2 regions of the Kitasatospora sp. NPDC004614 genome follow, and region 1 is predicted to be linked to the other one. Evidence: riboswitches for the same ligand, from Rfam matches in the RefSeq annotation. Region 1 holds a riboswitch; the other holds the start of a gene.
What was found. A riboswitch is a leader RNA that binds a small molecule or an ion and turns the genes downstream of it on or off. The one in region 1 is predicted to bind thiamine pyrophosphate.
Positions count from the first base shown of each region.

Region 2: another riboswitch for thiamine pyrophosphate. It lies ahead of ACFYST_RS07075 (purine-cytosine permease family protein); the one in region 1 lies ahead of thiC (phosphomethylpyrimidine synthase ThiC).

Region 1 is NZ_JBIALR010000002.1:83,666-91,237, reverse strand. Features, by position in the region: gene ACFYST_RS05725 (3-oxoacyl-ACP synthase III family protein) at 1-229, opposite strand, end outside; gene ACFYST_RS05720 (flotillin family protein) at 371-1,867, opposite strand; gene ACFYST_RS05715 (hypothetical protein) at 2,052-2,252, opposite strand; TPP riboswitch at 2,401-2,534, shown strand; gene thiC (phosphomethylpyrimidine synthase ThiC) at 2,530-4,326, shown strand; gene ACFYST_RS05705 (DUF4365 domain-containing protein) at 4,506-5,591, shown strand; gene ACFYST_RS05700 (NUDIX hydrolase) at 5,781-6,314, shown strand; gene ACFYST_RS05695 (hypothetical protein) at 6,317-7,572, opposite strand, start outside.
Region 2 is NZ_JBIALR010000002.1:349,249-356,820, forward strand. Features, by position in the region: gene ACFYST_RS07055 (bifunctional DNA primase/polymerase) at 194-850, shown strand; gene ACFYST_RS07060 (DUF5926 family protein) at 1,041-2,018, opposite strand; gene ACFYST_RS07065 (ATP-binding protein) at 2,084-2,611, opposite strand; gene ACFYST_RS07070 (glycerophosphodiester phosphodiesterase) at 2,859-3,671, opposite strand; gene ACFYST_RS07075 (purine-cytosine permease family protein) at 3,751-5,109, opposite strand; TPP riboswitch at 5,100-5,251, opposite strand; gene ACFYST_RS07080 (S1C family serine protease) at 5,493-7,259, shown strand; tRNA gene ACFYST_RS07085 (tRNA-Ser) at 7,318-7,403, shown strand; gene ACFYST_RS07090 (NUDIX hydrolase) at 7,474-7,572, opposite strand, start outside.

The DNA.
Region 1 (7,572 bases):
CGCGCGCCGCGAGCGCCCGGCGGGCCGCGCCCAGCCCGAGCGTGGAGGCGTACTCGTCGTCGCGCGCGAAGTGCCGGGTGCGGATGCCGGTCGCCTTCTCGAACATGCCGTCGGGCAGCGGCAGCCCGGCGCCGGCGGCCACCTCGTCCTGCAACTGCCGTGAGGTGACGGTCTGTTGGGGCAGGTACGAGCCGGTCGCGGTGATGCCGATACGAGGCAGGAGGTCCATGGCTCGATGCTGGCGCGGGCCCGGCGCGCGGGCGTGAGTACGGGTACTCACCCGGGGCTGAGATGTGCGGAGGGCGGGCATGGGGCCGCCCGGGGAGGTTGTTCCCTCGCCCGGGCGGAACTCAGCTGTCGCTGAGGTGAGTTACTTGCTGTCGGCCTCGATCGGGATGACCTGCGCCGGAGCGGCGGCTGCCGGGGCAGCGGCCTTGGTGGCCTCGCCGTTCTCAGCTGCCGGGGACATCGCGGTGAGCAGCTGGCGGGCCAGGCCGAGGCCGGTCCCGCCCATGGTGAGCGCCTTGGCGAACATCTCGGACATGCCCTCGGCGCCGTTCAGCAGCACCATGTGCTCGACGTTGCCGAACGCGTCCGCGCCGGCCCGGACGATGGCCGGCCAGTTCTCGGCGAGCTGCTGGGCGACCACCGCCTCCTGGTTCTCGGCCAGCGCCGCGGCGCGGGCCTTGATGCCCTCGGCCTCGGCCAGGCCCTGCGCCCGGGTGGCCTCCGCCTCGGCGAGACCCTTCGCCCGGGCCGCCTCCGCCTCGGCCAGACCCTTGGCGGCCTCGGCGGCGGCCTGCGCCTCACCGGTGGCCCGGGTGGCCTCGGCCGCGGCCAGACCGCGGGCCTTGGTGGCCTCGGCCTCGGCCGCGGCGGCGACCTTGACCCGGTTCGCCTCGGCGGCGGTCTTCAGCTCGGTCTCCCGGGACAGCGCCTCGGCGGCGGAGATCCGGGCGTCACGGTCGGCCTCGGCCTTGGTGCGGGTCTCGTACGCGCGGGCGTCGGCCGGCTTGCGGACGTCCGCCTGCAGCTGCTGCTCCTTGCGGTGCGCCTCCAGCTCGGCGACCTTGGTCTCCTGGACCACGACCTCCTGCCGGGCGGCGGCCTGCGCGAGCGGGCCGGCCTGCAGCGCACGAGCCGCGGCGGTGTCCATCTCGGCCTGGTAACCGGCCTGCTGGATGCCGGAGTTGCGGGTTGCCTCGGCCTTGCGGGCGAACGCCTCCTGCTCGGCCTCGGTGGCCCGTCGGTCCGCCTCGGCGGCGGCGATCCGGGCGTCGCGCTGGACGGCTGCGGCGTGCGGCGCGGCCAGGTTGGTGATGTACCCGGTCGGGTCCAGGATCTCCTGGATCTGCAGCGAGTCGATGATCAGACCGAGCTTCTCCATCTCGATGCCCGAGGCGGAGCGGGTCTCACCGGTGAGCCGCTCGCGGTCGCGGATCATGTCCTCGACCGTCAGCCCACCGACGATGGACCGCAGGTGGCCGGCGAACACGTTGTGCACCCGCTGGCCCATCATCTTCTGCTGGTCCAGGAAACGCCGGGCGGCGTTGGCGATCGACACCGGGTCGTCGCCCACCTTGAAGATCACAACGCCCTTGACGTGCACGGGAATTCCCTGCGACGTCACGCACTCCACGTCCAGCGCGGCCTCGTTCAGGTCCAGCGAGAGCCGGCGCACCGCCTGGACGCCCGGCACCACGAAGGTGCCCCGCCCGGTCACCACGCGGAAGCCCAGACCCTCGCCGTGCTTGGAACCCGAGATCACCAGCGCCTCGTTGGGTTCCGCCACGCGCCACATCAGCTTGAAAAGAACGATCAGCAGAACGAGGCCTGCGACGGCGCCGCCTGCGATGCCGACCAACATCGGCAATCCCCCCTTAGGAGCACACCGGTCCCGTGCTGCGCTTGGGTCGTGCAGAACTGGCGCGGAAACCGGCGGCAGCCGCATTCTCCGCCGTTCCGGATCAGGGGGGAAGGGTCTGGACGGTGGGAACTCTCACTGTCTCAAAAGTGTTGCGACAGGTTTGTGGAGGCCGTCTGACGTGCGATCAAAAGGGCTCGACGTACACCGTGCGCGGTGGCTGATATTCGACCACCACCACCATGGTGCCCGGCTGCAGCGGCTCGCCCGGTGTGGCGCGGTACGCCAGGAACGCCTCGGTGCCCAGCCGTTCGGGCACGTGCACCATCACCTCGCCGACCAGGCCCGCGCCGATCCGCCCTGTCACCCGCCCCGTCAGTCCGATCACCCGCACGATTCTCCCACCCCGTACGGGGCGTGAACAGCTCGGGCCCACGCGGGAGTTGCCCGCAGGGGGAGGCCCGGGCGCGGGAGTGCGCCCTGGACCGGCGCCGTGACGTGCCCTACGGTGAGGAACCGAACGCAGGCGGACGACGCCTGCGCGGAACGGGAGCTCGGAGCACCGGGCTGAGAGGGCGCTGACGGTACGCGGGCCCGCGTACCACCTGCTGCGCCGACCGCAGGAACCTGACCGGGTAATGCCGGCGTAGGGAGTTGAAGGTCCGATGACCGCATTTTCCGAGTACCAGTCTGCCCGCGAGTCGGCCGCCACCGGGTACCCCACCCCCGCCTGGCGCAAGGCCTACCGCCAAGGCAGCCGCCCCGACCTGCGGGTCCCCTACCGCGAGGTCCACCTCACCGACGGCCGCACCGTCCCGCTGTACGACACCTCCGGCCCGTACACCGACCCCGACCTGCCCACCGACGTCCGCCGCGGACTGCCCGCCCTGCGCGACGGATGGATCCGGCAGCGCGGCGACGTCGAGGAGTACCAGGGCCGCGAGGCCCGCCCCGAGGACGACGGCATCAAGCACACCGCGCCGCGCGGCGGCGACCTGCGCAACCTGGACGCCGTCTTCCCCGGCCGCCCACGCCGCCCGCTGCGCGCCAGGGACGGCGAAGCCGTCACCCAACTCGCCTACGCCAAGCGCGGGTTGATCACCCCAGAGATGGAGTTCGTGGCGCTCCGGGAAGGCCTCGAACCGGAGTTCGTCCGCGAGCAGGTGGCCCGCGGACGCGCCGTCATCCCGGTCAACGTGAACCACCCCGAGAGCGAACCGGCCATCATCGGCACCGACTTCCTGGTGAAGATCAACGCCAACATCGGGAACTCCGCCGTCACCTCCTCCATCGAGGAGGAGGTGGAGAAGATGACCTGGGCCACCCGCTGGGGCGCCGACACCGTCATGGACCTCTCCACCGGCCGCAACATCCACACCACCCGCGAGTGGATCCTGCGCAACTCCCCCGTCCCGATCGGCACCGTCCCGCTCTACCAGGCACTGGAGAAGGTCGACGGCCGGGCCGAGGAACTCAGCTGGGAGGTCTACCGGGACACCGTCCTCGAACAGTGCGAGCAGGGCGTCGACTACATGACTGTGCACGCCGGCGTCCTGCTCCGGTACGTGCCGCTCACCGCCCGCCGCAAGACCGGCATCGTCTCGCGCGGCGGCTCCATCATGGCCGCCTGGTGCCTGGCCCACCACCAGGAGAACTTCCTCTACACGCACTTCGAGGAACTCTGCGACCTGCTGCGCGCCTACGACGTCACCTTCTCGCTCGGTGACGGCCTGCGGCCCGGCTCCATCGCCGACGCCAACGACGAGGCCCAGTTCGCCGAACTCACCACCCTCGGCGAGCTCGGCCGGATCGCCCGCGCCAAGGACGTCCAGGTGATGATCGAAGGCCCCGGACACGTCCCGATGCACAAGATCCGCGAGAACATGGACCTGCAGAAGGAGATCTGCGACGAGGCCCCGTTCTACACGCTCGGCCCGCTCACCACCGACGTCGCACCCGGCTACGACCACATCACCTCCGGCATCGGCGCCGCGATGATCGCCTGGTGGGGCACCGCGATGCTCTGCTACGTCACCCCCAAGGAACACCTCGGCCTGCCCAACCGCGACGACGTCAAGACCGGCGTCATCACCTACAAGATCGCCGCCCACGCCGCCGACCTCGCCAAGGGCCATCCCGGCGCCCAGGCCTGGGACGACGCCCTCTCCGACGCCCGCTTCGAATTCCGCTGGGAGGACCAGTTCAACCTGGCCCTCGACCCCGAGACCGCCCGCGAATTCCACGACGAGACCCTCCCCGCCGAGCCCGCCAAGACCGCGCACTTCTGCTCCATGTGCGGCCCGAAGTTCTGCTCGATGAAGATCAGCAAAACCATCAATGAGAAGTTCGGCAACGGCGCCGCCTCGCCGGAGTACGACGAGGCCGCCGTCGAGGGCATGAAGGCCATGTCCGAGGAGTTCGCGGCCCAGGGAAATCGGGTCTATCTCCCCCTGGCCGACTGACGGCCGACACAGAACGGCGCCGCACCGGGAGGCAGGAGGGGGTCTCCCGGCGCGGCGCTTTGCCTGTTGGCGGGACTTCTCAGGCGATGCCGTGCCCGTAGCGGGGGGTGGAGATCACCGGGACAGTCAGTGACTCAATGAGGACGCCCTGTCAGCACCGGCTCTTAGGATGACGGTGGTTGGAGCCGAACTGGCAGGGGGCTGAGTTGACCAAGGTGCGCAGCACGCGGGTGCTCGAACGAGCGGGAGTGAACCAGTTCCGCTCTCTGATGGAGTCCGCCGGCCACATCGTCCAAGAGATCGATGGCGGGAACGATCACGGCGAGGATTGTTACCTGAGTCTCACCAGGGGCGGAGAGCGAACTGGCGAGATTGTGGCTGTTCAGATAAAGAGCGGTGAAACATATCGACGTCCCGTCGGATACGGCATCCGATGCGATAGGCACATCAGAGACTGGACCCTGAGTCGAATCCCCGTCATTGGCGTTGTTTACGATCCCGAGTTGCAAAAGCTCTTCTGGGTCAACATGAGTGAATTCCTTCTCGATCAGGTCAGTCTGGGCAGGACTCCGAAGAGCGTTCCGATCGGCGAAGATGCGATCCTTGATTCGGAGACAATTCACCTCTTCATCTTTAAAGTGTCCCGATTCATATCGGAAAATGACCGCACAGGATACCGGCCGCCTCCATCTATTCGCTCATCGATCGGTTCAATCTTGGGGCGGCTGGGTGATGCGAAATCTGACGTTGACGTGCCGATTGGTGGTGTGCCGTACGTTCTGGGTGTGCCGTCTGTCGATTTCCATGAACGGAATCCGAAGTTCGATGGTCGGGCGCTGAAGGCGTGCCTCTATGCCGCGATGCTCTGTGCTTATGCTCTCGCCGGTCCGGGCTTGTATCGCGCAGCGGAGCTTGAGAGCGGTGGGGAGTGGCTGCGAAATGGGTGGCTTTGGCTCGTCTGCTACTTTGGAACGCTGTCCTACCTGTACCTGGCCAGTGTCAAGGAGCCGCGAAGGAAGAGTGCGCGGCCCCTTCTGTGGTCGGCCCAGTTCCTCCTGATGTTGGGTCTCTATATCGGCATAGGGGAGCAGACATCTGCCTGGCCTGTCAATCCTACTTTCCGGTGGATTTTCATTGACATTATGCCCGCTATTGCTCAGGCGGCAATTCTGTATCTCGGTGGGCACTATGCGGCCAAGGAGCGAGACCGGAGAAGGAGGTTGCGGGCAGCGTATCCTTCGGGAGTCCCAAAGAGTGATGCTTAGCGCGCATCGCCGGAGATGCCCCGTTTTAAAGCAAAGGGGCCCCGGGGGCAGTGCTGGAGTCGGCGGGTGCACTGACCTTGCGACCGCTTCGAGGTCCATATTCGTCAGTGTGACGCAAACTTTTCGGAACCTACCTGCCCAACCAGCTCCGTCTGACATGCTGAGGGTCCACCGAGAGGGGCCGTCGCGATGCAGTGGAAGATCCACGGGGAACGTCCGATCTACGAGAACCCATGGGTGAACCTGTGGCTAGCTGATGTCGAGCAGCCCGACGGGCACCGGTGGGAACACCACGTGGTCAAGCTGCGGCACCTCGCGGTCGCCGCCTTGGTGAACGCTGAGAAGCAGGTGTTGATGATGTGGCGGCACCGCTTCATCACTGATTCGTGGGCCTGGGAGCTGCCCATGGGCCTGATCGAAGCCGACGAGACACCCGCCGAGGCCGCCGCGCGTGAGGTGCTTGAGGAGACCGGCTGGAAGACCGGGGAGATCAAGCCGCTCATCTACGCCCAACCGGCGAACGGCATCACGGACTCCGAGCACTTCGTCTTCCGAGCCGACGCGGTCGAGTACGTGGGGCCGCCGACCGAGCGCAACGAGTCGGACCGCATCGAGTGGATTCCGCTGGCCGACCTGCGCGGCATGATCGACCGCCGCGAGATCGTCAGCAGCGGCACGCTGGTCGGCGTGCTCTACCTGCTGCTGGATGAGGCCGGCCTCTGACGTCACCGAGTCGCCAACGCGCCGATCCTGCGGACCAGCTCCGAGGCGATCGGCGCGCTCTGGTACGGGTGTAGTAGTTCGCTGAATTCCCGGAGGTGGGCGAGCACCCTGGGCGACTCCACATCCGCCGCGAGATTGAGTGCCTCCGTTGCCGTCGCGCAAGCTAACTCGACTTCATGACGCTGGAGTTGAGTGCGGGCGAGCCAGAATGTGTGGAAGGCGCGCCCCCGGTGGTTGGCTGCTGCCTCCCCCTGTAGGGCCTCGGCGATGAGTGGTTCGGCGGCCTCGGCGTCGCCCAACTGCCCGAGGGCGATGCCGGTGTCAACGGTCAGTTTGGTGCGGTCGAAGTACTGGACCCACGCCGGATCGTCGTCCGTCGGGTCGATCCGCTCGAACTGGCGGAGTGCCTCGTTGATCGCACGGTGCGTTGCCTCCTGGTCGTGCTCGGTGGCGTGGCCGAACGCCTCGCGCATGGACAGCATCGCCATCAACCTGGGAGTGCCACCGGAGAGGCGGGCGCTGTCCTGGGCAGCCCGAGCGAGCGTGATGGCCTCCCTCGCCTGGTCCTGGTAGGTCGCCTGGAGGCTGAGGCAGGCCAGGACGTTGGCGACGAACGGGCGGTCGTCGATCTCGCGCGCCAGGCGGAGTGCCTCGACGAAGTACCCCCGAGCGGTGCTGTACTGCCGTGCGTCGAAGTAGGTCCAGCCGGTCAGTCGTGCGAGTTCGGCTGCGATGCCGTGGAGGCTTCGCCGGAAGTTGGGTTCGACGGTGTCGTGCAGTATGCCTTTTACGTACCTGAGTTGGCCGATCACCGCTGGCCGGAGGGCTTCGCCGCCGTGCTCGTCGTCGCGTCGCCAATAGTCCTCGATCGACGCTTGCAGTGAGCGCAGGACGGTGGGCGTGACTCTGGTGCCAGCTGCGAGGGCGAGGATCTCGTCCAACCCGGTGCTGGGCGGCGGGGATTCCGAGGGCAAGGAGTCTGCTGCCTGCCGGGGGATCGGGGCCGGTTGGCCCGCTGGGGGAGCCGCGGGGAGTTCCCAGCTCCGAGCGGCGAGGCCGAGCAGGTGCCCCGGAATCATCAGGCCGTCTGCGATGCGCTCGATCACGGTGATGTTGGTGATCTTCGGCTTGCCGTTCATGACCTCACCCACCCTGCTGGGCGTCAGCTCGCATGCCCGCGCGATCCGTGAGGCATGGAACCCGCCTTTGCGCTTGGCGAGTTGGAAGATCAGCGCGAAGTCTCGCGCGGCACAGGCCG
Region 2 (7,572 bases), 270 kb from region 1:
TACGGCGAGGCCCCGCAGGTGCCACCCGGGGCGCCGGGCACTCACTCGTACGGTGGAACCGGCGTCGGCGGAGGCGCGTCCATCCGGACGTATGGGGGATTCTCGTTCCAGCGGAGCGGCGTGGGCATGAGCGCGCCCGCACCCGCCCGCACCCCCGGCCCAGGCCGACCGACGCGGAGAGGAACGAGCCGCCATGCGCCGACACAGCCAAGAGCCGCTGACCGAGCGGGTCGGCCAGTGGTGGCCGGGCCGCCGAGGCCGGACGCTGGCGCTGGCCGCCGCGCTGCAGGCCGCCGTCGGCTGCGGCTGGCCGGTGGTGCCGGGGGCGCGGGCGCTGCGCGGACCGGCCTGCTCGTGCCCGGACCGGCTCTGTCCGGCGCCCGGCGCGCACCCGTGCGACCCGCCGCTGGAGGCGGCCACCACCGATCCGCGGATGGTCCGGCACTGGTGGGAGCGGCGCGCGCCGGGCGCGCCGGTGCTGGCGGCCACCGGCCGGTCGCTGTGCGCGGTGAGCCTGCCCCGCGCGGCCGGGCCGTGGCTGCTGCGGCATCTGGACGAGACCGGCGTCCCGTTCGGCCCGGTGCTCGGCGCGCCGGGCCGGTTCGTGCTGCTGACCGCGCCGTACACGCTGCCGGAGCTGGGCGCGCTGCTGTCCGAACGGCCGTGGGTGCCGGGTACGTTGCGCTACCACGGGCCGGGCGGCTACCTGGTGCTGCCGCCTTCGCGGACGGGCGCGGGCCCGGTGCACTGGGTACGCCGCCCCGGCCACGGCCGGCCCTGGCTGCCCGAGGTCGGCACCCTGCTGGGCGGGTTGATCACCGCGAGCGCGGTCGCCCTGCCGTACTGCTGACCTTCCGTCAGGTCCGTTGCGGGGTAGGCCCGGAGACAAAAAAGGCCCGACCGCTGGCGACGGGGGATGCACCAGCGGTCGGACTGTTCAAACAGTAACAAAGATCCGGCTCCGCGCCAATTTGTCCACGCCGAAAGGACCTTGGGATTTTCGGCCGTCTGGCGGAAATGTGACGCCGGTCACTGCCCTGCTAGTTGAGGGTGATCTGACGGTTCACCAGGTTGGCGCGGGCACGGCGCTCCTCGGCGGTCAGCGGCGCGGGCGCGGCCAGCACCTCGGCCAGCTTCGCGGCGAACTCGACGGCGGGCTTCTCCACCTCGGCGGCGGTCATGTCCACCGGCAGGTCCCACACCGGCACGGTCAGGCCGTGCGCCCGGAACGAGCCGACCAGCTTGGTGTTCTCGCCCAGCGAGCTCTCGCCGGCCGCCGTCAGCCGGGCCAGCGCGTCCAGCAGCTGCTCCTCCGGCACGGTCATCACCCAGCGCAGGTGGTTCTTGTCCGGGGTGCCGCACCAGTACGCGGAGTCCACGCCGGCCAGCTTCTCGGTCGGGATCGCCGAGGCGTTCGCCCGCTCCAGCGACGCCGCCACCTCGCCGGTCGCCGACTCGGCGTCCTCCAGCCAGAATTCGAACCCGGTGAACACGGTGGGCACGAAATCGGCCGTGGTGTCGAGCAGTTCCTGCAGGCGGCGGCCGCCCGGGTTGGTCCGGCGGGCCGGTACCGGGGTGCCCGGCTCGGTCGCCAGCGCCAGCTCCAGCGCGTCCGCCAGGTCACGGCTCAGGTCGCCCGAGGACGACTGGGTCTGCAGGCCCAGCAGGATGGAGCCGTCCGCCCGGCGCAGCGCCGGCCAGGCCAGCGGCAGCACCGTCGCCAGCGTCACCGACGGGACGGTGCCGACGGCCTCCTCGGCCACCCCGGCGGCCAGCGTCAGCGGCACGGTGGCGGCCGGCACCAGCTCGCGCAGCGCCACCCAGTCCGCCTCGCCCGGCAGGCCCTCGAACGGCCGGTGCACCAACTCCTGCACCGCGTGCGCCGCCTCGCGGCCGTGGCAGGCCTTGTACCGGCGGCCCGAGCCGCACGGGCACGCCTCGCGCGCTCCGACGACCGGGATCTCGCCCTCGACGACGGTGGACTGGCTGGGCTGCTTCTTCGCGGCCTTCTTGGCCATGGTGCGGCTCTCCCGGGGACGTCGGACTTTGCACCGCGCAGCCTACTTCGCCCGCGGCCCGGGATTCAGGCGCTGCGCCGCTCCCCGCCGCCCACCACCTGCTCGAACGCCGGCAGCTCCGCCCACACCGTCACCTGACCGGGGGCGTGCCGCACCCCCCAGTCCCGGGCCAGCTTGCCGACGATGCTCAGCCCCCGGCCGCCGTGTGCCGACACCGACGGGCTGGCCGGCACCGGCCGGGTGGTCGCCCCACCGTCCGTCACCTCGAGGGTCAGCAGACCGTCCCCGCGCATCCGCCAACTCCACAGCACCGTACCGATCTCCGCGTCGTCATCGCCGTGCGGATGCCACTCGGACGATCTGTCCGCCTCGTCGGGATCATCGGCCGGCAGCGGTCTGGCATGACGACAGGAATTGCTGAGCAGTTCGGAGAGGATCAACACCGCGTCGTCAATCACCCCGTCCGGTATCGAGCGATCACCGAGATCGTTGCGCAGCCTCCGCCGCGCGGTCGAAACACTGGCCGGACCGTGCGGAACGGCCATGGCCGATGAGGTCGACCCGGCCTGAACTGGCAAAGCTCGCGCCACCATCAACGCCACCCCCGGACCTCCTTCAGCTTCTGCCGAGGGATGGATGCCCGCCGTTAATGCATCGGAAACGGGAGTTCGACGATCCGATCGCGGCATTAACGAGATCCGCACGACGGGCGGCCAAAAGGTGAGGAGCGTCTCACCTCCGGCCTCACCGGGGGGCTTGTCCGAATGGCCAACAGGAAATACCCCGTTCGGTATTTCTGTCACGCCTATGGGGCGCGGGTGCCACCTGCCGGTCGCGCGGTCAGCGGCCCAACTGGGCCAGTACGTCGGCCGGTCGATTGGTGATCAGCGCCTCCACACCCAGTTCCAGGCAGAGTTCGACGTCCTCGGGGCGGTCCACCGTCCACACGTGCACCCGGTGGCCGGCCCGGCGCAGCGCCCGGATCAGGTCCGGGTCGCGGCGTACCAGCGAGATGCCCGGGCCGGCGATCGACGCGCCGCCCGGCAGCGCCTTGGTGCGGCCCAGCAGCGGCACCGGGCGCTCCCACAGGTACACCCGGGGCACCGCCGGGGCGTTCCGGCGGACCCGGTGCAGGGCGAGCTCCGAGAAGCTCATCACCCGCACCGTGGACTCCTCCGGCGCGGCCGGCAGCAGCCCGAACCGGCCGAGCATCCGCAGCAGTTCGGACTCCACCCGGCCCGCGTACCGCACCGGGTGCTTGGTCTCGATGGCCAGCTCCACCCGCCGCCCGGTGTCCGCGACCAGCTCCAGCAGCCGCTCCAGGGTCAGCACGGAGCTGCGCTGCGGCTGCTCCGGGTGCTTCCACGAGCCGAAGTCCAGCGCGGACAGCTGGGCCAGCGTCATGGTCGACACCACGCCCTGCCCGTCCGAGGTGCGGCGGACGTTGCGGTCGTGCACGCACACCAACTGCCCGTCGGCGGTGACCCGGACGTCGCACTCCAGCCCGTCCGCGCCCTCCTCCAGCGCCCGCTTGTATGCCTCCTCGGTGTGCTCCGGAAGGGCCGCGGAGGACCCTCGGTGGGCGATCACCTTGACCGCGGAGCGGTCGATCGGAGCGGGGAGCGGGGCCGAGGCGCTGTGCTGGGTGTTCACGTCAACCAGCCTACGCGGCACCGGATGACGGGTGGCTTCCGATCCGGCAACACCGCGGTGAACAGCCCTTGATGCGGCGTCAGCCCTTGCGGCGCTCCACGGCCGCCACCGCGCCGGTCGCCAGCGCCGCCACCAGGAACGAGAACAGCGAGGCCGAGCTCCACGCCTGCGGGGTGAAGTGCACGGCCTCCTGCGCCTGCGTCCACAGGTCCGTCCACCAGCCGGCCACCGCGGTCGGCGCCAGGAACTGGTACACCGCGAAGCCCAGCGCCCACGGCGCCAGCATCACCCAGCGCGCCGGGGCGTCCTGGGTCAGGTTCCAGCCGCGCCGGCCGGCCCCGAGGAAATAGTCCACCGCCAGCACCGCGAACAGCGGCACGAACACCGACCCGATCAGGCCGAGGAACGCGTAGTACGAGTCGGTGAACTCCTTGATGCGCAGCGCCAGTACCGTCACCAGCACGCCGATGCCGCCGGTCAGCACCCGCCGGTCCACCTTCGGCCACAGGTTGTGGATCGACATCGCCGTCGAGTACACGTTCGCGAACGACTGGTCCGACTCGCGCAGCACCAGCACCAGCAGGAACGCCCAGCCCGCGGCCACGCCGGTGAACGAGCCGAGGATCTTCTCCGGGTCGCCGCCGGACTGCAGCAGCGCCACCACGCCCAGCACGTAGCACCACACCTGGGCCACCGTGTAGCCGGAGAACGTCCCCCAGAACGCGCTCGCCGAGGTGCGCGCGTGCCGGGTGTAGTCGGCGGCCAGCGGGACGAACGAGATCGACACCGCGATCACCGCGTCCGTCGCCGACAGGAAGCCGTCCCAGTTGCCCGCACCCGGGTCCGGGAAGCCCAGCCGGGCGAACTGCACCGTGAAGTACACCATCGCCACACCGACCGCGACGGCCACGTACTTGCGCAGCACCGCGATCGCGCCCAGCGGCCAGATCGTCAGCACCGTCGTCAGCACGCCCGCCAGCAGCACGAACAGCCAGCGCCAGCCCTCGGTGCCGGCCACCGTCTGGGCGCCCCAGGCGATCACCGTCAGCTCGTACACGCCCCAGCCGACGCACTGCAGGATGTTCAGCACCGTCGGCACGTACGACAGCCGGGTGCCGAACAGGCCGCGCAGCACCGCCATGGCCGGCGCGCCCGTGCGGGCGCCCACCAGCGCCGCCACCGCGAGCATCGCGGTGCCGATCGCGGTACCCGCCACGATCGCCGTCACGGCCGCGGTGAAGCCCAGCTCGTGGCCCTGCTTGCCCAGCACCGTCGCGGCGCTGGTGAACCCGATCAGGCTCACCCCGAGGTTCGCCCACAGCGCGAACAGCGCCCGGAAATCCAGCGTCCGCGGCGGCGCCGTGTCGAGGGTCAGCGGGGCCTCGGCCCGCGCGGCCGTCTCAAGATCGGAAATTGGGGCAGACGGAACAGCCGTCATGGCCGATACTCCCTACGCCGGCATTACCCGGACAGGTTCCGGCGGTCAGCGCCCCCTCGACCGGGGTGGCGACACCGCCATGCCCTACGGTCGATCCGGCGCACTCTCAGCCTGGCTGGTCCAAGCTCCCGCGACGTTCTTCGGTTTACAGGAGCGACAGGCTAGCCTCCGGGTGGGAGAACGCCAAGGCCGGGGGGAACGGCGTCCGCATCGCGGGACCACTGATGTCCATGTCAGCGAGGCCTAAGGCTTCTCATGATTTCTTCAGGGGCCCGCTTACGGTGTCCGAATCCGGCATAGGAAAAACTGTGCCCCGAGGCTGTGGCCGCGCCGACCGAGCGACGGACCGCAGCCCAAGGTTCTGTCAGCGATGGAGGTCGTCCGTGAGCACCGAGCACGCGAGTGGTACCACCCCGCCGGAGAAGGCCCCCGAGGCCACCGGCACCGAGGCGGCCGCCGCCACCGCCGGAACGCCCGCGCCCGCTCCCTCCTACCTCGACGCCCCGCCGCCGGTGCTGCCGGCGGCCCCGGCGGCGCCCGCGCCCGCCGCGCCGGTGTCCGACCAGACCATGCAGCTCGGGAAGGTCCCCGCCGCGCCGGTGGCCCCGCCGGTGGCTCCGGCCTCGGCTCCGGCTCCGGCTCCGGTGGACGCGCCGCCGCCGTTCCAGAACCCGTACGGCAGCGTCAGCGAGCCGCCCAGCCCCTACACGCCGACCACCGTCACCCCGGCCGTGCCGCCGCACGCCCAGGAGGCGCCGGCCAACCCCTACGCGTCGGCCCCGGATGCCCAGCCCGTGGCGGCCAACCCGTTCGCGCCGACCGCGGTCGCCCACGACCCGCAGGGCACCCCGGGCGTCCCTGGCGTCCCCGGCGTCCCCGGCGAAGGGCAGCACCCGTTCGGCGCCGGTCACCCGGTGGGTGGCTGGGGCCACCCGGCCGGCGGTCCGGGCGGCGTCGGCGGGCCTGGCGAGCCGGGCGAGCCGGGTGCGCCGTGGGGCGGCCCGCAGCCCGCTCCGGGCGGCGGCTCCGGCAAGAGCAAGCGCGGCGGCCTGGTCGCGCTGGTCGCGGCGGTCGCCCTGGTGGCCGGCCTGGCCGGTGGCGCGATCGGCGCGAGCGTCTCCGGCGGGAACGGCGACAGCGGCACCAAGCACACCAGTACCACCGTCAGCGTCGGCAACGCCCACCAGACCCTGGACCGGGCCCCCGAGTCCGTCGCCGGGATCGCCGCCAAGGCGCTGCCGTCCACCGTCACCATCAAGGCCTCGAACTCCAGCGAGTCCGGCACCGGCACCGGGTTCGTCTTCGACACCGAGGGCCACATCCTGACCAACAATCACGTGGTCGCGCCCGCCGCCAAGGGCGGCAAGCTCTCCGTCAAGTTCTCCGACGGGTCCTCGTACACCGCGTCCGTGGTCGGCCGCGCCGAGGGCTACGACGTCGCGGTGATCCGCCTCGACAACCCGCCCAAGGACAAGCTCGTCCCGCTGCCGCTCGGCGACTCCGACAAGGTCGCCATCGGTGACTCCACCATCGCCATCGGCGCGCCCTACGGCCTCGAAGGCACCGTCACCACCGGCATCATCTCCGCCAAGGACCGCCCGGTCGCCTCCGGCGACGAGACCGGCGCCAACTCCTCGTACATGAACGCCCTGCAGACCGACGCGTCGATCAACCCCGGCAACTCCGGCGGCCCGCTGCTCGACGGCTCCGGCTCGGTCATCGGCATCAACTCGGCGATCCAGTCGAACACCAGCGGCTCCGGCCGGGCCGGCTCCATCGGCCTCGGCTTCGCCATCCCGATCAACCAGGCCAAGTGGGTCGCCCAGACCCTGATCAAGGACGGCACCCCCGTCTACGCGATCCTCGGCGTCCTGCGCAACGACGACTACCGCGGCGACGGCGCCCAGATCGCCACCGCCCCCGTCCGCGACACCCCCGCCGTCACCCCCGGCGGCCCCGCCGACCAGGCCGGCCTGAAGGCCGGCGACGTCATCACCAAGCTCGGCGGCATCTCCATCGACAGCGGCCCGACCCTGGTCAGCGAGATCTGGACGCACAAGCCCGGCGAGAAGGTCGAGGTCGAGTACACCCGCGACGGCAAGGCCGCCAAGACCACCGTCACCCTCGGCGAACGCAAGGGCGACAACTGACCCCTCCGCAACGGAGTGCACCGAACCCGCCCCGACCCGTTAGGCTGGCCTCCGCCGAGGAGGGTTGCCCGAGCGGCCTAAGGGAACAGTCTTGAAAACTGTCGTGGCCTCTGGTCACCGTGGGTTCAAATCCCACACCCTCCGCGCATGAGAACGGCCCCCGACCTGCAGTTTCCGGTCGGGGGCCGTTCGGCGTCCGCGGGGTGAGGGGCCGTCAGGGGAGGCGGCGGTGGGCCTGGGCGAGGGTGAGGGCGGCGAGGGTCATGCCGTCGTCGAGGTGGCCGGTGGTGATCCAGTGGCGGAGGTCGGGGAG